Polyangium mundeleinium: one gene and its partner. The protein of the gene in region 1 interacts with the protein of each later gene in a pairwise test. Links are inferred from orthologs where the notes say so. Each region holds a gene or a part of one and is shown in the gene's direction. Other genes may lie near its edges.

Region 1 (8,319 bases):
GCGAGCGCCGGGACGTTGCCGACGCACACGCCGCTCTTCGTGCTTTTGCTCGTCGGGACGATTCTGCTCGTCGGTGCGCTCACGTTCGTCCCGGCGCTCGCGCTCGGCCCGGTGGTCGAGCATCTCTCCCTGTTTGCAAGGTGAATGGAGCCCCCCCATGACGACCCGAACCCAGGCTCGTCCGCTCTTCGAGACCGCCATCGTCGGCCGCGCTGCCGTCGACGCATTCCGCAAGCTCGATCCGCGGCGCATGATCAAAAACCCGGTCATGTTCGTGGTGGAGATCGGCAGCGCCTTCACGACGGTGCTCTTCCTCCACGCGGCGATCACCGGACGCGGCGAAGCGCCCGCCGGTTTCATTCTTGCGGTTTCGCTCTGGCTCTGGTTCACCGTCCTGTTTGCCAATTTCGCCGAAGCGATGGCCGAAGGGCGCGGCAAGGCGCAGGCGGACGCGCTCCGGAAGACGCGGAAGAACGTGAGCGCGAAGCGGCTGGAGGCGCCGCGGCTCGACGCGCGGCGCGAGGAGGTCGATTCCTCGACGCTCCGCCGCGGCGACATCGTGCTGGTCGAGGCCGGAGATACCCTGCCCAGCGACGGCGAGGTGATCGAGGGGGTCGCGTCGGTCGACGAGAGCGCCATCACGGGCGAGAGCGCCCCCGTCATTCGCGAGAGCGGCGGGGATCGCAGCGCCGTCACGGGCGGGACACGCGTGCTCTCGGATTGGCTGCTCGTGCGCATCACGGAGAACGCGGGCGAGACCTTTCTCGACCGCATGATCGCCATGGTCGAGGGCGCCAAACGGAAAAAGACACCGAACGAGATCGCGCTCGACATCCTGCTCGCGGCGTTGACGATCGTGTTTTTGCTCGCGACCGTGACGCTGCTGCCCTTCTCGAAGTATGCCGTCGCGAGCTCCGGGCAAGGCGCGCCCGTGGGCCTCACCGTGCTCTGCGCGTTGCTCGTTTGCCTCATTCCCACGACGATCGGCGGGCTGCTCTCCGCGATCGGCATCGCGGGGATGGATCGAATGGTCCAGGCAAACGTGATCGCGACCTCGGGCCGCGCTGTCGAGGCGGCCGGGGACGTGACCGTGCTCTTGCTCGACAAGACGGGCACGATCACGCTCGGCAATCGGCAGGCGACGGCCTTCTTGCCCGCGCCGGGCGTCAAAGAAAGCGAGCTCGCGGATGCGGCGCAGCTCTCGTCCCTCGCCGACGAGACGCCGGAGGGCCGCAGCATCGTGGTGCTGGCGAAGGAGCGTTTTGCATTGCGGGCGCGGGACGTGCACGCGCTCGGCGCGACGTTCGTGCCGTTCACCGCGCAGACGCGGATGAGCGGGGTCGATCTCGACGGGCGCCTCATCCGGAAGGGCGCGACCGACGCGGTCACGAAGTTCATCGAGGCGCAGGGCGGCAGCCTCCCGGCCGAAGTGAAGGCGCTCGTGGACGAGGTCGCGAAGCAGGGATCGACGCCGCTCGTCGTCGCGGACGGGGCGCGGGTGCTCGGCGTGGTCGAGCTCAAGGACATCGTGAAGGGCGGGATCCAGGAGCGATTCGCGGAGCTGCGCCACATCGGCATTCGCACGGTGATGATCACGGGCGACAACCCGCTCACCGCCGCGGCGATCGCGGCCGAGGCGGGCGTCGACGATTTCCTCGCCGAGGCCACGCCCGAGCAAAAGCTCGCGATGATCCGCTCGTATCAGCAAGAAGGGCACCTCGTCGCGATGACCGGCGACGGGACGAACGATGCGCCGGCGCTCGCGCAGGCCGACGTGGCCGTGGCGATGAATACGGGCACGCAGGCCGCGAAGGAGGCGGGGAACATGGTGGATCTCGACTCCAACCCGACGAAGCTGCTCGCCATCGTGGAGATCGGAAAGCAGATGCTGATGACGCGCGGCGCATTGACGACGTTCAGCATCGCGAACGACGTGTCCAAATACTTCGCCATCATCCCGGCCGCGTTCGCCGCGACCTACCCGGCGCTCGGCGCGCTGAACGTGATGCGGCTGCATTCGCCGGCCACGGCCATCCTTTCGGCCGTGATCTTCAATGCGCTCGTCATCATCGCGCTCGTCCCCATCGCGCTCCGCGGCATCCGGTACCGCCCGGCGCCCGCGCCCGCGCTGCTGCGGCGGAATTTGCTCGTGTATGGGCTCGGCGGCGTGGTGCTGCCCTTCCCGTGCATCAAGGTCATCGACCTCGTGCTCGCGGCCCTCGGCGTCGGCTGAAAGGAATCGACGATGAAATCGCTCCTCCGTCCCGCGATCACGTTGCTCGCCGCATTCACGCTCCTCACGGGCGTGCTGTATCCGCTGCTCGTCACCGCCGTCGCGCAGGCGGCCTTCCCGGCACGCGCGAACGGCAGCCTGATTCGCGAAAGCGGGCGGGTCATCGGCTCCGAGCTGATCGGGCAGCCGTTCGACGATCCGCGGTACTTCTGGGGTCGCCCGTCCGCGACGCCGAGCCATCCCTACAATGCGGCGGCGTCGAGCGGATCGAACCTCGGGCCGACGAACGGCGCGCTCCGGGACGCCGTCGCGGCACGGATCACGGCGCTCCGCGAGGCGGATCCGGGCAATGCCGCGCCCATCCCCGTCGACCTCGTCACGGCCTCGGGCAGCGGCCTCGACCCGCACATCTCGCCAGCCGCCGCCTCTTTCCAAATCGCCCGTGTCGCGCGGGCCCGCGGGCTCGACGAGGCCCGCGTCCGTGCCCTCGTCGACGCGCACGTGGAGGGCCGTGTCCTCGGCGTCCTCGGCGAACCACGCGTGAACGTGTTACGCCTGAACCTCGCGCTCGACCAGGCGGCAGCTCATCCATGACCGATCCCGAAAGCCGACCCGATCCCGACGCGCTCGTCCGAAGGGCGCACGCCGAAGAGGGGCGCGAACAACGCGCGCGGCTCCGCGTCTTCTTCGGGTTCGCCCCCGGCGTCGGAAAGACGTACCGCATGCTCCAGGTCGCGCGGGAGCGGGCGATCGAGCAGAAGGTCGACGTCGTCGCCGGGATCGTGGAGACACACGGGCGCGCGGAGACGGAAGCCCTGCTCGAAGGGCTCGACGTGCTGCCGCGGCGCAAGGTGGAGTATCGCGGGCGCGCCCTCGACGAGCTCGACCTCGACGCCGCGCTCGCGCGAAGGCCCAAGATCCTCCTGCTCGACGAGCTCGCGCACACGAACGTCTCGGGATCACGGCACGCGAAGCGCTGGCAAGACGCGATCGAGCTGCTCGACGCGGGCATCGACGTCTACACGACCGTCAACGTGCAGCACGTCGAGAGCCTGAACGACGTGGTCGCGCAGATCACGGGCATCCAGGTCCGCGAGACGATCCCTGATTCGATCCTCGATCGCGCCGACGAGATCGAGCTCGTGGACATCGCGCCCGAGGAGCTGCTCGCGCGCCTGCGCGAAGGAAAAGTGTATCTACCGGAGCAGGCGAAACGCGCGGCCGCGCATTTCTTCCAGCGCGGCAACCTGCTCGCGCTGCGCGAGCTCGCGCTGCGGCGGACGGCGGAGCGCGTCGACGTGGACATGCGCGAGTATCGCGAGCAGCACGGCGTGATCACGCCCTGGCCTGCCGGCGAGCGGATCCTCGTGTGCATCAGCCCCGCGCCGAGCTCGGGCCGGCTTTTGCGCGCGGCGGCGCGGATGGCCGCGGGCCTGCGCGCGCCGTGGGTCGCCGCGTACGTCGCGTCGCCGGCGGCGAAGGCGCCGAGCGAGGCCGATCGGGCGCGGCTCGAAGCCCATTTGCGCCTCGCGGAGACGCTCGGCGGCGCCGTGACGCGGCTCTCCGGGGCGAGGATCTCCGAGTCGCTCCTGCGTTATGCGCGCAAGCACAACGTCACGCGCATCATCATCGGCAAGCCGACCCATTCTCGCCTCCGCGACCGGCTGCGCGGCTCGCTGCTCGACGAGGTCGTGCGCGGCAGCGGGGACGTGGACGTGCTCGTCATCAGCGGCAGCGAGAGCGCCGAGACCACGCCGGCCCCGCCGGAGCTGCCGAAGGAATCGGCGCGGCCCGTGATGTATGGGTCGGCCGTGCTGCTCGTCGCGGCCACCACCGTGCTCGCGGCGGCCGTGCGCGTGATCTACCCCGTCCCCGATCTCGAAGTGCTTTACGTGCTCTGCGTCATGCTCGCAGCCGTGCGCTTCGGGCGAGGCCCCTCCATCCTCGCGGCGGTCCTGGCGGTGGCTTGTTACGATTTCTTCTTCGTCCCGCCGCTCCACACGTTCGACGTGGCCGATGCGAAGTATCTCCTGACGTTCGCCATGATGTTCGGCGTCAGCCTGCTCCTCAGCGCGCTGACGGCCCGCATCCAGCGGCAGGAGCAAGACGCGCGGCATCGCGAGGCGCAGACCGCCGCGCTTTACGATCTCAGCCGGGATCTCGCGGCGGCGGACGATACCGGAGCGGTCGCCGCGGCCGTCGCGCGCCACGCCGAGCAGGTCTTCGAAGCGGCGGCGCACGTGCTGCAATCCGCGAACGACGGCGCGCTTCAGGCTGTCGCCGTCGCCCCGGCCGCGGCGTCCCTCGATTCGGCCGATCTCGCGGTCGCCCGCTGGGCCTTCGAGCACGCGCGTCCCTCGGGCCTGGGCACGGATACACTCCCGGGCTCGAAGGTCGTATGCGCGCCCCTTTCCGTGCGCGGCGCGCCGCTCGGCGTGCTCGTGCTCGCGCCGAAGAGCGCGACGCCGCTCGGGGCCGAGCAACGCGCGTTCCTCGACGCTTTCTGCAGGCAGGCGGCCTTCGCGTTCGAGCGGGTGCGGCTCACGAGCGAGGCGAACAGCGCGGCCCTGCGCGCGAAAACGGAGGAGATGCGGAGCTCGCTCCTCTCGGCGGTCTCGCACGACCTTCGCACGCCGCTCTCGGCGATCACGGGCTCGGCCACGGCGCTGCGCGACGACAGGGGCCTCGGCGAGAGCACCCGCGCCGAGCTGCTCGACTCGATCTGCGAGGAGGCCGAGCGGCTCGAACGGCTGGTCGCGAACCTGCTCGACATGACGCGCCTCGAATCGGGCCCGGTGGCGCTGAAGCGCGCGTGGGTGCCGCTCGAAGAGCTCGTCGGCTCCGCGCTGACGCGGCTCGAACGAAAGCTCGGGGACCGGCCCGTGAACGTCGTGTTCCCCGAAGCGTTACCGCTCCTGTCCGTGGATCCCGTACTCTTCGAGCAGGTGTTCATCAACCTGTTCGAGAATGCAGCGCGCTACACGCCCGCGGGATCTCCGATCGAGGTCATCGCCCGCGGCGAGCCCGGCGGGGTCGTCGTCGAGGTGGCCGATGCGGGCCCGGGGCTGCCCGCGGGGAGCGAGTCGCGTATCTTCGAGAAGTTTTATCGCGGAGGGCATACGGGCACCGTGGGGGCGGGCCTCGGGCTCGCGATCTGCAAGGCGATCGTCGAGGCGCACGGCGGCACGATCGCCGCGGAGAACCGCGCCTCCGGCGGCGCGAACTTTCGTATTCACGTGCCGATCCCCGGCGTCGCCCCGCTCATCCCCGCGCACGTCGAGGAGGCGCGCCCATGACGGACTTCCGCCCGCTCGTCCTCCTCGTCGAGGACGAACCTCAAATGCGCCGGTTCATGCGCGCGACGCTCACGTCGCACGGCTATCGCCTGCTCGAAGCGGGCACCTCCGCGGAGGCGCTCATGCTCGCGAGCACCCACAATCCGGAGCTCTTGCTGCTCGATCTCGGCCTGCCGGACGGCGACGGAATCGACCTCACGCGCCGGATCCGCGAATGGGGACGGATGCCCGTGATCGTCATCTCGGCGCGCGGGCGCGAGGATGACAAGGTGGCCGCGCTCGACGCGGGGGCGGACGATTACCTGACCAAACCCTTCGGCGTGAACGAGCTGCTCGCGCGGATGCGGGTCGCGCTCCGGCACGCGGCCGCGGGCGTTACGTCGAGCGGGGTGCAGACGATCGAGCTCGGCGAGCTCCGGGTCGATCTCGTGCGGCGCGAGGTGAAAAAAGGCGGCCAGGAAGTGCACCTCACGCCCATCGAATACAAGCTCCTCGTGCTGCTCGCGCAGAACGCCGGGAAGGTGCTGACCCACCAGCACATCCTGAAAGAGGTATGGGGGCCGGCGTATGCGAACCAGCCGCATTACGTCCGGGTCCACATGGCCGAGCTGCGAAAGAAGATCGAGGCAAATCCAGCGCGGCCGAAGTGGCTCGTGACGGAGCCGGGCGTCGGGTATCGGCTGCGGGATCGAAGCGTGGACGACGCGGGGGCGTAAGCGCCGTCCAGGGCCGGCGCCATTCCGGTCTGCCCGGGAAACATTCCCCCACGCGCGCGTGCGAAATCCCCACGCTCCCCCCCGTGGCATATTCTCTGCTTTTGCGGACGAGCGGTTGGAGGTCCTCTACGTGAAACCTTCCTTCACACGCTGGTTCGTTGTTTCCGTTGGAATCATCGTCACAGGGGCTGCCTGTGTGCCCGAGCCGAAATCGGTGCCGTGCTCGAACCAAGGCGACTGCGAGGGCAAGAACGTGGCGTTCCAGTACTGCCTCGAACGGCGCTGCGTCGAATGCGTGAGCGATGCGGGCTGCGGGATGGGCAATACATGCGTCGCTGGCCTCTGCGCGCGCTCCTGCAAGGACGGTCGTGATTGCCTCGACGGCTCTTCCTGCACGAGCGACCGCTGCACGCGCCTGTAGCGTCTCTCTCCTCTAGCCCCCTGAGGCACCGGGGCAATCGACCGGCGAATACGCGCGGCCCTGTGCCTCCTCCACGGCGCGCTCGGCGAGGCGCTGGCCCGCGAGCGCGGCCCGGAGGACGCCGGGGAGCACGGCGAGCGTCGTGATCGTCCCGAAAAACATCCCGAAAATCACCACCGTGGCGAGCGGGCGCTGCACCTCGGCGCCCGCGCTCTCTGCGACCGCCATCGGCATGAAGCCGAGCGCCGCGACGGCGGCCGTCGTGAGCACCGCGCGCACGACCGCCGTCGCGCCACGCGTGACCGCCACGTCGAGCGCCTCGCCCGCAGACAAACGCCTGCGCACCTCGCTGGCGATCACCACCCCATTCAGCACCGCCACGCCGCCGAGCGCGATGAACCCGACCGCCGCCGACAGGCTGAAGGGCAACCCACGCGCGAGCAGGCCCAGCATGCCGCCCACGAGCGAGAGCGGCACCATCATGAAGACGGCCAGGGCAAGGCGCACGTTCTGGAACATCCAGAGCAGCATGCCGAAGATGAGCACCACGACGGCCGGCACGAGCAGCGCGAGCCGCTTCTGCGCGCGCTCGAAATTCTCGAATTGCCCGCCCCACGCCATGTAATAGCCGGTCGGGAGCGGTACGTCGCGCTCGACGGCCGCCTTGGCTTCGTCGACCCAGGAGACCAGGTCGCGTCCCCGCAGGTTCACGTCGACACGCACCGTCCGTTCGCGATCCTGCCTTCGGATCGAGCTCGGTCCGTCCCCCTCGGCGAGCGTGACCACCTCCCGCAGCGGGACGCTGCGCCCGCGCGAGGTCTCCACGAACAGCTCGCCGAGCGCCGCCGCCGAAGGCTCGGACGGGGGATTCAGCACGCGCAGGTCGAACTTGCGCTGATCCTCGTAGATGTCGCCGACGCGCACGCCCTCGCGCGCCGCGCCGATCACGGTGAATGCATCCTCGACCCGCACGCCGTACCGCGCCATGCTCGCCCGGTCCGCGACAGCGCTGATCACGGGCTGGCCGAGGAGGCGCTCGACCCGCACGTCGCCGGCGCCCTGGATCGCCTTCACCCGCGCGCCGATCCGGTCGGCGACCGCGGCGAGCTCCTCGATGTCGCTGCCGACCACCTTGATCGAGATGTCGGCGCGCGAGCCGCTGATGAGCTCATTCGTGCGGTCCTCGATGGGCTGCGAGACGGAGACGAACGTCCCCGGCACGCGGGCCTCGACCGTCTCCTTGAAGACCTCGGAGAGCTCGTCGAAATCGCGGGCCGTCGACCACTCCTCGGTCGGGCGGAGCCTCACGAGGATGTCCGTGTTGTCGTTGCCCACCGGATCGATGGCGACCTCGGCGCGCCCGGTCATCCCGAGCGTGCTCACGACCTCGGGGAAGCCGTGCAGCACCTTCTCGGTCGCGAGGTCGAGCCGCCGCGCCTCGTCGAGCGAGATGCTCGGCGCGCGACGGATGGTCACCACCGCGTCGCCCTCGAAGATCCGGGGGACGAACTCCGCGCCGGCCTGGGCGAACCAGAACGTCGTCACGACGAAGGCCACCGCCGACGCGCCGAGCAGCGGCCATCGGAGCGCGACGGCACGTCCGACGATCCGCTCGTACCGCGCCGTGATCCACTCCATCCACCGCGGCCCATG
Region 2 (7,910 bases), 2.4 Mb from region 1 along the record:
GAGGCGTATGCCGCCCACCTCGACCTCGACCGGTACCCATTGCCCTGGCAGGTGACCGGGCCATACCCGGGGTGCGAGCACGAACGTCTTCACGTCGTGGGTCACGTCGACCACGGAAAGGACACGTGCGCGAAGCTCGGCACGCGAGGCGACCGGAGCGAGCTCGTCGACCCAGAACCGGAACGAACGGTCGAGGAGCAACGCGCGGCTGAGGCGCTGCGTGGTGCGGAGGGCAAACGAAGCCGTACGCGCCACGTGCGGCGCGTTCGTCGCGAGCGTGCTCATGTGCATTCCCTCGATGGGCGCTGGTCCTCCACGCCCCACCCTGCCGACCAATCTACGACCCGCAGGTACGTGGACAAGATGCGGTGCGTCACGATTCGTTCAGGAATGGGTCGAGCGCCTGTCTTCCTCGTGTGGCTCGGCCGCTCTGCCGGCCTACCGCGAAGAAGAGGAGCGGCCGAGCAGCGTCCGACGGAGCCTCGGCGGTGCCGATCCATTCCCGGCCGAGGTCGGCCCCCCGGCGCTGCATGGCCCGCTCCCGTTCCTACGGCGCGCCGAGCTCGAAGAAATTGCGGATCCGATTGAAGATATCCCGCTCCGCCTTCACGACAGACGGCCCCGCCTCGTTCACCGTATCAATCCCCTGCCGCGCAGCCCGCAACTCCTCGGCCCGTTGCGCGAGCACCCCGGCGAGCTCTCGCGCGAGCTCGGGCCGCTTCTCGATCACCCGCTGAAACGGCCCCTTCTCCAGCCGAAAACACTCAACATCCGTCTCGGCAACCACCGTCGCGAGCCGCGGCGACCCCGTCAGCAGCGACATCTCGCCAAAGAAGCTCCCAGGCCCCAGCTTCTTCACCGGCAACTCCCGCCCATTCTCCGTGACACGCACGAGCGCCGTCCCGTCCTCGATCAGATGCACGCAATGATGCTCGGCGTCCCCCTGGTGCGCGATGATCTCCCCGCGCGTGAACGGCGCGTATCTCAGCTGCTCGGCAAGCTCGGTCCGCTCCGCGTCCGAGAGCGCCTGGAACAGCGGCACCATTTCGAGCAAATGCTTCCGCCTCGAAAGACGCTTCGCCGTCTTCTGCGCCGCCCGGCTCGTCTCCTCGGTCACCAGAACCGACGCCGCCGGGATGGCGAGGTGCATGCCCGCGCGCTCCAGCGCGAAGAAGATACGCGTGCGGACGTCGGAGTCGGTCAACGTGTCCATGTCGAGGTCGGTCAGCCAGTACCGCAACGCATACCGCCCGTACGACTCGCCGAGGTCGAGGAGCACGCAGCTCGGCGCGGGGTCCTCCGCGACATGCGGCACCTTGGCGTCTTTCACGACGTCCCGCACGACGTCGATGACGTCCGAGGGCTGGTACCGGAAATCCACATTGAAATGGATCACGCGGCGCAAATACGCGGGTTTGCCCTGGCGGCGGCCGAACACGGTCACCTGGGATCGCATGAGCACGTTGTTCGGCACGAGCACGGTCTCCCAGTTGCCCGTCTCGATCGCCGTGTACCGCCACCGGATCTCTGCCACCCGCCCGCTCACGTCGTTCACCTTGATGAGGTCGCCGACCGCGATGGAGTTGTCGAGCTGGAGCGCGAGGCCGCCGGCGACGTTGCCGATGACGTCCTGCAAGGAGAAGCCGAGGATCGCCGTGAGCACGGCGCTCGTGGCGATGAGGCCCGAGAGGTTGATGCCCGCGCGGCTCGTGATGCTCACCGCCGTGACGACCGAAAAGATCGCCACCATCACATCCTCGACGATGCGCGGCGCGCGCAGGCGCAGGCGCGGGAGAACGACGTGGAAGAGCAGCACGGCCGCTGCGCCCACGAACGCGACGCCGCCGAACACCGCCGCCGGGATCCGGATCTCGTCCACGAACGACGAGCCCGTCACCACGAGCGCCGCCGCCCCGAGGAGCGAGAGCACGTGCATCGACACGAAGAAGCCGAGCGGCCGGAGCCGCGGCTCGCTCGACGTGTCGAACCGGCTCGCGACGAGCGCGATGACGAGCGCCGTGAGCAACCAGAACGTGTGCGCGAGGAGCGCTTCCTTCCAGAGCGCGTAGAGGAAAGCCACGGGCGCACCCTACCAGCTCGCCGCTAAGCTCGCTGCTACCGCGCTCGATGTCGCTCCTCGCCTCCTCCCTCACTGTGCGCCTCTCGGGCCGCACGCTCCTGCACCGCGCCTCCCTCGAAGCGCGGCCCGGCGAGGTCGTCGCCGTCTTCGGTCCGAGCGGCGCCGGCAAGACGACGTTGTTTCGGGTGCTCGTCGGCGAGCTCGTCCCGCTCGAAGGAAAGGTCGTGCTCGCCGGCGAAGACGTCACGCGCCTGCCGCTGTACGAGCGCGCGCGCCGCGGCCTCGGCTACGTCCCGCAGACGCCGAGCGTCCTCCCCGATCTCTCGGTGCGCGACAACCTCGCCGTCTTCGAACGCCTCACCCGTCGAGCGCGCCCGTCCGGTGCGCCGGGCGCGCTCGTGATCGCGCGCGAGCTCGGGCTCGACGGTCTGCTCGACATGCAGGCCGCGCGCCTCTCCGGCGGCGAGCGGCGGCGCCTCGAGATCACACGAGCGCTCACGGCCGCGCCTCGGGTCCTCGTTTGCGACGAGCCGTTCGCGGCCGTCGATCCGCTCGGCGCGACCCGGGTCGCCGAGCGACTACGCGCCCTCGCCGACGCAGGGGCCGCGGTCCTCGTCTCCGATCATCACGTCGACGCGGCGCTCTCTCTCTGCGACCGCGCCGTTCTCCTCCTCGACGGAGAGATCGCGCTCGATGCCTCCCCCGGAGCGTTTCGTGCTCATCCGCTCGTGCAGTCTCGTTACGTCGCGACTTGACGACGAAAGCTTGCGTCACGGGATTGTCTGGGTGGCATCGCGGGTTTCGCCGAGGACATGCAGCGTCTCGGCAGCTCGATGAAAACGAGGCGTGGCCCGGCAAACGTAGCGGTCATGCAAGCTTCCACCGGATCGAAGGTCCGGCATCGTTGCGACGCCCGAGGCGCATCTTATCGACGCGCGTCCGCTCGGCCCGCGGTGTTACCATGGCCGATGGCGGTTGTGACGAGCGCACCTCTGGTGCTTTGCCCCGGAAGGAAAGGAAGGAAGCCTTCGATGAACATCGCAATCACGTTCCGACACATGGTGGGCACGGACGCGGTGAAGCAGTACGCGCATGACAAGGTCGCCAAGCTGCAAAGGTTCCTTCGTCAAGCCATGACCGCGCAGGTCACGTTGTCGGTCGAAGGCCTCGATCACATCGCCGATGTGCGGATCTCCTCGGGCAGCCAGCAATTCCACGCGACGGTCCGCAGCCAGGACATGTACGCCTCGATCGACAAGGTCATCGACAAGCTGGACCGCCAGATCGAAGCGGACAAGACGGCGAGCATGGCGAAGAAGCGCGGCGGGACGAGCGCGGCCGAGTTCGCCGCCGAGGCCTCCGAGGCCGCCGAAGGTCGCGCCCGCGACTGACGGCGAGTTCCACGCTGTACGCCCTCGCCAGGCGAGCCTTTCCGTAGTAGGGCTCGGCCGTGCTTCCGCCGAGGCACGGGGGGGACAGGCAACGATCGATTCCATGGCGCAGCAGCGTCGCGCGGTCGCCCCTCCGGCGGTCGCGCGGCGCAAAAGGCGGCGCACGCCCCGCTCTCCCAACCCCCCCGGCACGATCATGGGTGTTCTCGAGATCCTGAGCGCGGACCACGTCTCGGTGGCGAACGAGGCCGAGGGTGTCGTCCGCTCCAAGCCCGAGGCGCTGCGCCGCATCGCCGAGCTGCTCGCCCGCGGCCTGATCCCCGTCACGCCGGTCGTGGAGATCGAGCGCGTGCTCGCCGAGCGCGAAAAGCTCCAGTCGACCGGCGTGGGCGGCGGCGTGGCCATCCCCCACGGCGGGCTCGAAGGGCTCGATCGGCACGTGGGCGCGGTCCTGCTCTGCCCGCACCCGATCGACTTCGACGCGATCGACCGCGCGCCCGTGAGCATCCTCTTCGCCGTCGTCGGCCCGAAGCGCGCCGCCGGCGAGCACCTGAAGACCTTGGCGCGTGTCTCGCGCCTGCTCCGCGACGATGAGTTTCGCAAGCGACTGCTGCTCGCGCCGAGCGGCGCTGACGCCTTCACGATCATCGCCGCCGAGGAGGGCAGGGGCCCGTGACTGACGAGGTTCCGCGAAGCGTGCCCGCACCACGCCCCTCGATGAGCGTGCGTGCGCTCCTCGCCGATCCCGGGCTCGGCGTGAAGCTCGATCTCCTCGCGGGCGAAGCGGGCCTCGATCGGATCGTCGAGTCGTCGCGCATCCAGAAGTCGGGCCTCGCGCTCGTGGGGCACTTCCACGGCATCACCTCGTCGCGCATCCAGATCTTCGGTCAGACCGAGCTCTCGTTCCTGCACACGCTCGATGTCGAGGACCGAGCGAAGAAGCTCCGTGATCTCTTCGCGCGTGACCTGTGCTGCGTCATCGTCACGCGGGACGCGCGCAGCGAAGGCGAGTCGTCCGCGGAGACCGGCTTCCCCGCGGTGCCGGAGCTCGTGGCCGCGGCCGAGGCATCCGGGACGCCGCTGCTCCGCTCGGCGGATCGATCGAGCGTGACCATCACGGCGCTGCACGCGCTGCTCGACGACAGGCTCGCGCCGCGCGTGCGCATGCACGGCGTGCTCGTCGACGTCTTCGGCGTGGGCGTGCTCCTCACGGGCCCGAGCGCGATCGGCAAGAGCGAGTGCGCGCTCGACCTCGTGATGCGGGGACATCGCCTCATCGCCGACGACGTCGTCGAGTGCGACTTCCGCCCGCCGGGCATGATCTTCGGCATGGCCGCGCACCTGCTCCGCCACCACCTGGAGGTGCGCGGGCTCGGCATCCTCAACGTGAAGGACCTCTTCGGCGTGACGGCGATCCGCGAGCGCAAGCGCATCGACGTGGTGATCAAGCTCGTCGAGTGGTCGAAGGACGTCGAGTACGACCGGCTCGGCCTCGAAGATCGGTACCACACGATCCTCGGCGTGAAGGTGCGCGAGCTCGTGATCCCGGTGCGGCCGGGGCGCGACATGTCGACGATCCTCGAGGTCGCGGCGCGGAACGAATTGCTCAAGAACGCAGGGCATCACGCCGCGCGCGAGTTCTTCGGCAACCTCGAAGGCGCGCTCATGAGCGGAGGGAGGCGAGATCGATGAGCGACAAGAGCCGCGTCGTCGTGGTCACCGGGCTCTCGGGGGCCGGCAAGTCCACCGCGATCAACGCCCTGGAAGACCTCGGCTACTTCTGCGTCGACAACCTCCCGACGTCCCTCGTGCCCGCCACGATCGAGGTCTGCGAGGCCGGCGGCATCCGTCGCATCGGCCTCGGCATCGACGTGCGCGCCTTCGCCTTCCTCGACGGCGCCGCGCCCACGCTCTCGCGCATCGCCGAGGGGCGCGACATGGCGATCCTCTTCCTCGACGCGACCGACGAGGCGTTGCTCCGCCGCTTCAACGAGACCCGAAGGCCACACCCGCTTTCGGCCGCCGCCTCGCGCGCGCCTGGCAGCTCCGGCGGCCTCGCCGTGCTCGACGGCGTGCACCTCGAGCGCGAGCGCCTCGCCCCGCTGCGCGCGCTCGCCACGATCGACCTCGATACGACGCGCCTCAGCGTGCACGAGCTGCGCCGCCAGATCATCGCGCACCTCGGGCCGGGCAAGGCCGAGGCGCCGCGCATGCGCACGAGGTTCATCTCGTTCGGCTTCAAGTTCGGCGTCCCGGTCGATGCGGACCTGATCTTCGACGTGCGGTTCCTCGACAACCCGCATTTCGTCCCGGAGCTCCGTCGGCTCCCCGGGAGCCACCCCGCGGTGCGAGATTTCGTCCTGCAGAGCCCCGAGGCGTCCGAGTTGCTCGAAAAGATCGGTTCGCTCCTCGAATTCTCGCTCCCTCGGTACGAGCGGGAAGGGAAGAGCTACCTGACCATCGGCATCGGCTGCACCGGTGGGCGTCATCGATCGGTGGCGCTCGCCGAGGTTTTGGCCGACAATCTACGAAGGAAGGTGGAGCTACCCATCTCGGTCGTGCATCGTGACGTCGGCAGAGCGGAGCACACCGCGCCGCTGGAGCCCGATCCACAACTGCTCGAGCGGAGCGCGACCGAAGGGGCGGAGGGGGCGCCGCGCTCCCCCGACGGCGGAGGGAGCAAGACGTGAGCAACGCGAGCGCGACGGGGCGGTTCACGATCGTCAACGTGCGCGGCTTGCACGCACGGGCGGCCACGAAGCTCGTGCAGCTCGCCGGCAAGTACCCGTGCGAGGTCACGATCGCGGGGCCCGATGGGCAGGAAGCGAACGCGAAGAGCGTGATGGGCGTGCTCCTGCTCTGCGGCGGCGTCGGTACGGTGATCGAGGTGAAGGCGCGCGGCGAGGGCTCGGCAGAGGCCGTGGCGGCGATCGGCAAGCTCATCGCCGATCGCTTCGGAGAGCCTGAATGAGCGTGGAGCCTCCCTCGAAAGCGACCGAGGTGCTCCGCGGCATCGCGGGCTCGCCAGGCGTCGCGATCGGCAAGGTCGTCGTCTTCGGGCAGAGCCGCGTGCAATGCCCGCGCCGCACGATCGGCCCGGGGGAGATCGACGCCGAGGTGGCGCGTTTCGAGGAGGCTGTCGCGCGCGCGCAGCGCGACCTGCGCGAGATGTCGCTGCGCCTCACGGAGCGCAGCGCCGAGGCCTCCATCCTCGAAGCGTACGTGCTCATGACCGGCGACCCCGTGCTCGCCGAGGCCGTGCGTCACCAGATCCAGAAGGAGAAGCGCGCCGCCGAGTGGGCCGTCGCCGAGGCGTCCGACGTGATCGCCAAGCGGCTCGCGGCGCTCGACGATCCGTACCTGAGCGAGCGCAGCCACGACGTGCTCTTCATCGGCGATCGCATCCTGCGCGCCTTCGGCACGACCGTGCCCGAGCAGCAGAACCTTCGCCTCGAAGGGCCCTCGATCGTCGTCGCGCACGACCTCTCGCCTGCGGACACGGCGGCGATGATCAACCAGCCCGTCGTCGGCTTCGTGACCGAGGTCGGCACGCGGACGAGCCACACCGCGATCATGGCGCGCGCGCTGGAGATCCCCGCCGTCGTCGGCGTGACCGACGCGCTCAAGCGGATCTCGAGTGGTGATCTCGTCGTCGTCGACGGCCTGCGTGGCAGCGTCCTCGTGGGGCCGCAGCCGCGCGAGCTCGACGAGGCGCGCGCCCGCGGCGAGCGGCACACCGCGCTCTCGCGGGAGCTCTCCGTCTCGCGGGATCGCGAGGCGACGACCCAGGACGGCGTGCGCGTCACGCTGCGCGCGAACGTCGAGCTCCCGGCCGAGGCCATCCTGGCGCGTGATCACGGTGCCGAGGGCATTGGCCTCTACCGCACCGAGTTTCTCTACATCGATCGATCGCTACCGCCGACCGAGGATCAGCAGTTCGAGATCTTCCGCGCCGTCGTCGAGACGATGCGCCCGATGCCCGTCACGCTGCGCACGTTCGACATCGGCGGCGACAAGTTCATGTCGAGCCTCAAGCTCCCGCCCGAGATGAACCCGATGCTGGGCCTCCGCGCCGTGCGCCTCGCGCTCTCGCAGCCCGAGGTCTTCCTCGAACACCTGCGCGCGATGGTCCGGGCGAGCGCGTACGGCGAGGTGAAGATCATGATCCCCATGATCGCGAGCCTCTCCGAGCTCCGGCAGGTGCGTGTCCTCCTGGAGAAGGCGATCGAGCAGGTGAAGGCGCGGGGCTTGCCCTGCGCGGACGAGATCCCGCTCGGGATCATGGTCGAGGTGCCGGCGGCCGCGGTGCTCGTGGATCTCTTCGCCCAGGAGGCGAGCTTCATGAGCCTCGGGACGAACGACCTCGTGCAGTACACGCTCGCCGTCGACCGCACGAGCCGCTCGCTCGCCTACCTCGCGTCATCCTTCGATCCTGCGAT

Evidence for each region.
Region 2: the proteins of POL67_RS31230 (region 1) and POL67_RS40335 interact in binary tests that used the Escherichia coli proteins (3 or more experiments, as listed by UniProt). The link is inferred for Polyangium mundeleinium from one-to-one orthologs.

What each region holds. Positions count from the first base shown.
Region 1 is NZ_JAQNDO010000001.1:7,842,596-7,850,914, forward strand. Bases 2,424-5,729 are described here. They hold POL67_RS31230 (DUF4118 domain-containing protein), read left to right. Parts: upstream 2,424-2,823; coding sequence 2,824-5,529; downstream 5,530-5,729. Other genes in these bases: kdpC (potassium-transporting ATPase subunit KdpC), read left to right, coding at 2,424-2,827; POL67_RS31235 (response regulator), read left to right, coding at 5,526-5,729. Also shown: potassium-transporting ATPase subunit KdpA, read left to right, coding at 1-144; potassium-transporting ATPase subunit KdpB, read left to right, coding at 158-2,233; more of kdpC, read left to right, coding at 2,246-2,423; more of POL67_RS31235, read left to right, coding at 5,730-6,245; POL67_RS31240 (hypothetical protein), read left to right, coding at 6,442-6,666; POL67_RS31245 (efflux RND transporter permease subunit), read right to left, coding at 6,679-8,319. UniProt on the Escherichia coli protein: Member of the two-component regulatory system KdpD/KdpE involved in the regulation of the kdp operon. KdpD may function as a membrane-associated protein kinase that phosphorylates KdpE in response to environmental signals.
Region 2 is NZ_JAQNDO010000001.1:10,213,914-10,221,823, reverse strand. What follows is about bases 2,511-5,407. They hold POL67_RS40335 (PTS sugar transporter subunit IIA), read left to right. Parts: upstream 2,511-3,667; coding sequence 3,668-4,147; downstream 4,148-5,407. Other genes in these bases: rapZ (RNase adapter RapZ), read left to right, coding at 5,160-5,407; hprK (HPr(Ser) kinase/phosphatase), read left to right, coding at 4,168-5,163; hpf (ribosome hibernation-promoting factor, HPF/YfiA family), read left to right, coding at 3,112-3,471; POL67_RS40345 (ATP-binding cassette domain-containing protein), read left to right, coding at 2,511-2,835. In the rest of the region: POL67_RS40355 (ferredoxin reductase), read right to left, coding at 1-285; POL67_RS40350 (mechanosensitive ion channel family protein), read right to left, coding at 548-2,080; more of POL67_RS40345, read left to right, coding at 2,128-2,510; more of rapZ, read left to right, coding at 5,408-6,161; POL67_RS40320 (HPr family phosphocarrier protein), read left to right, coding at 6,158-6,442; ptsP (phosphoenolpyruvate--protein phosphotransferase), read left to right, coding at 6,439-7,910. UniProt on the Escherichia coli protein: Seems to have a role in regulating nitrogen assimilation.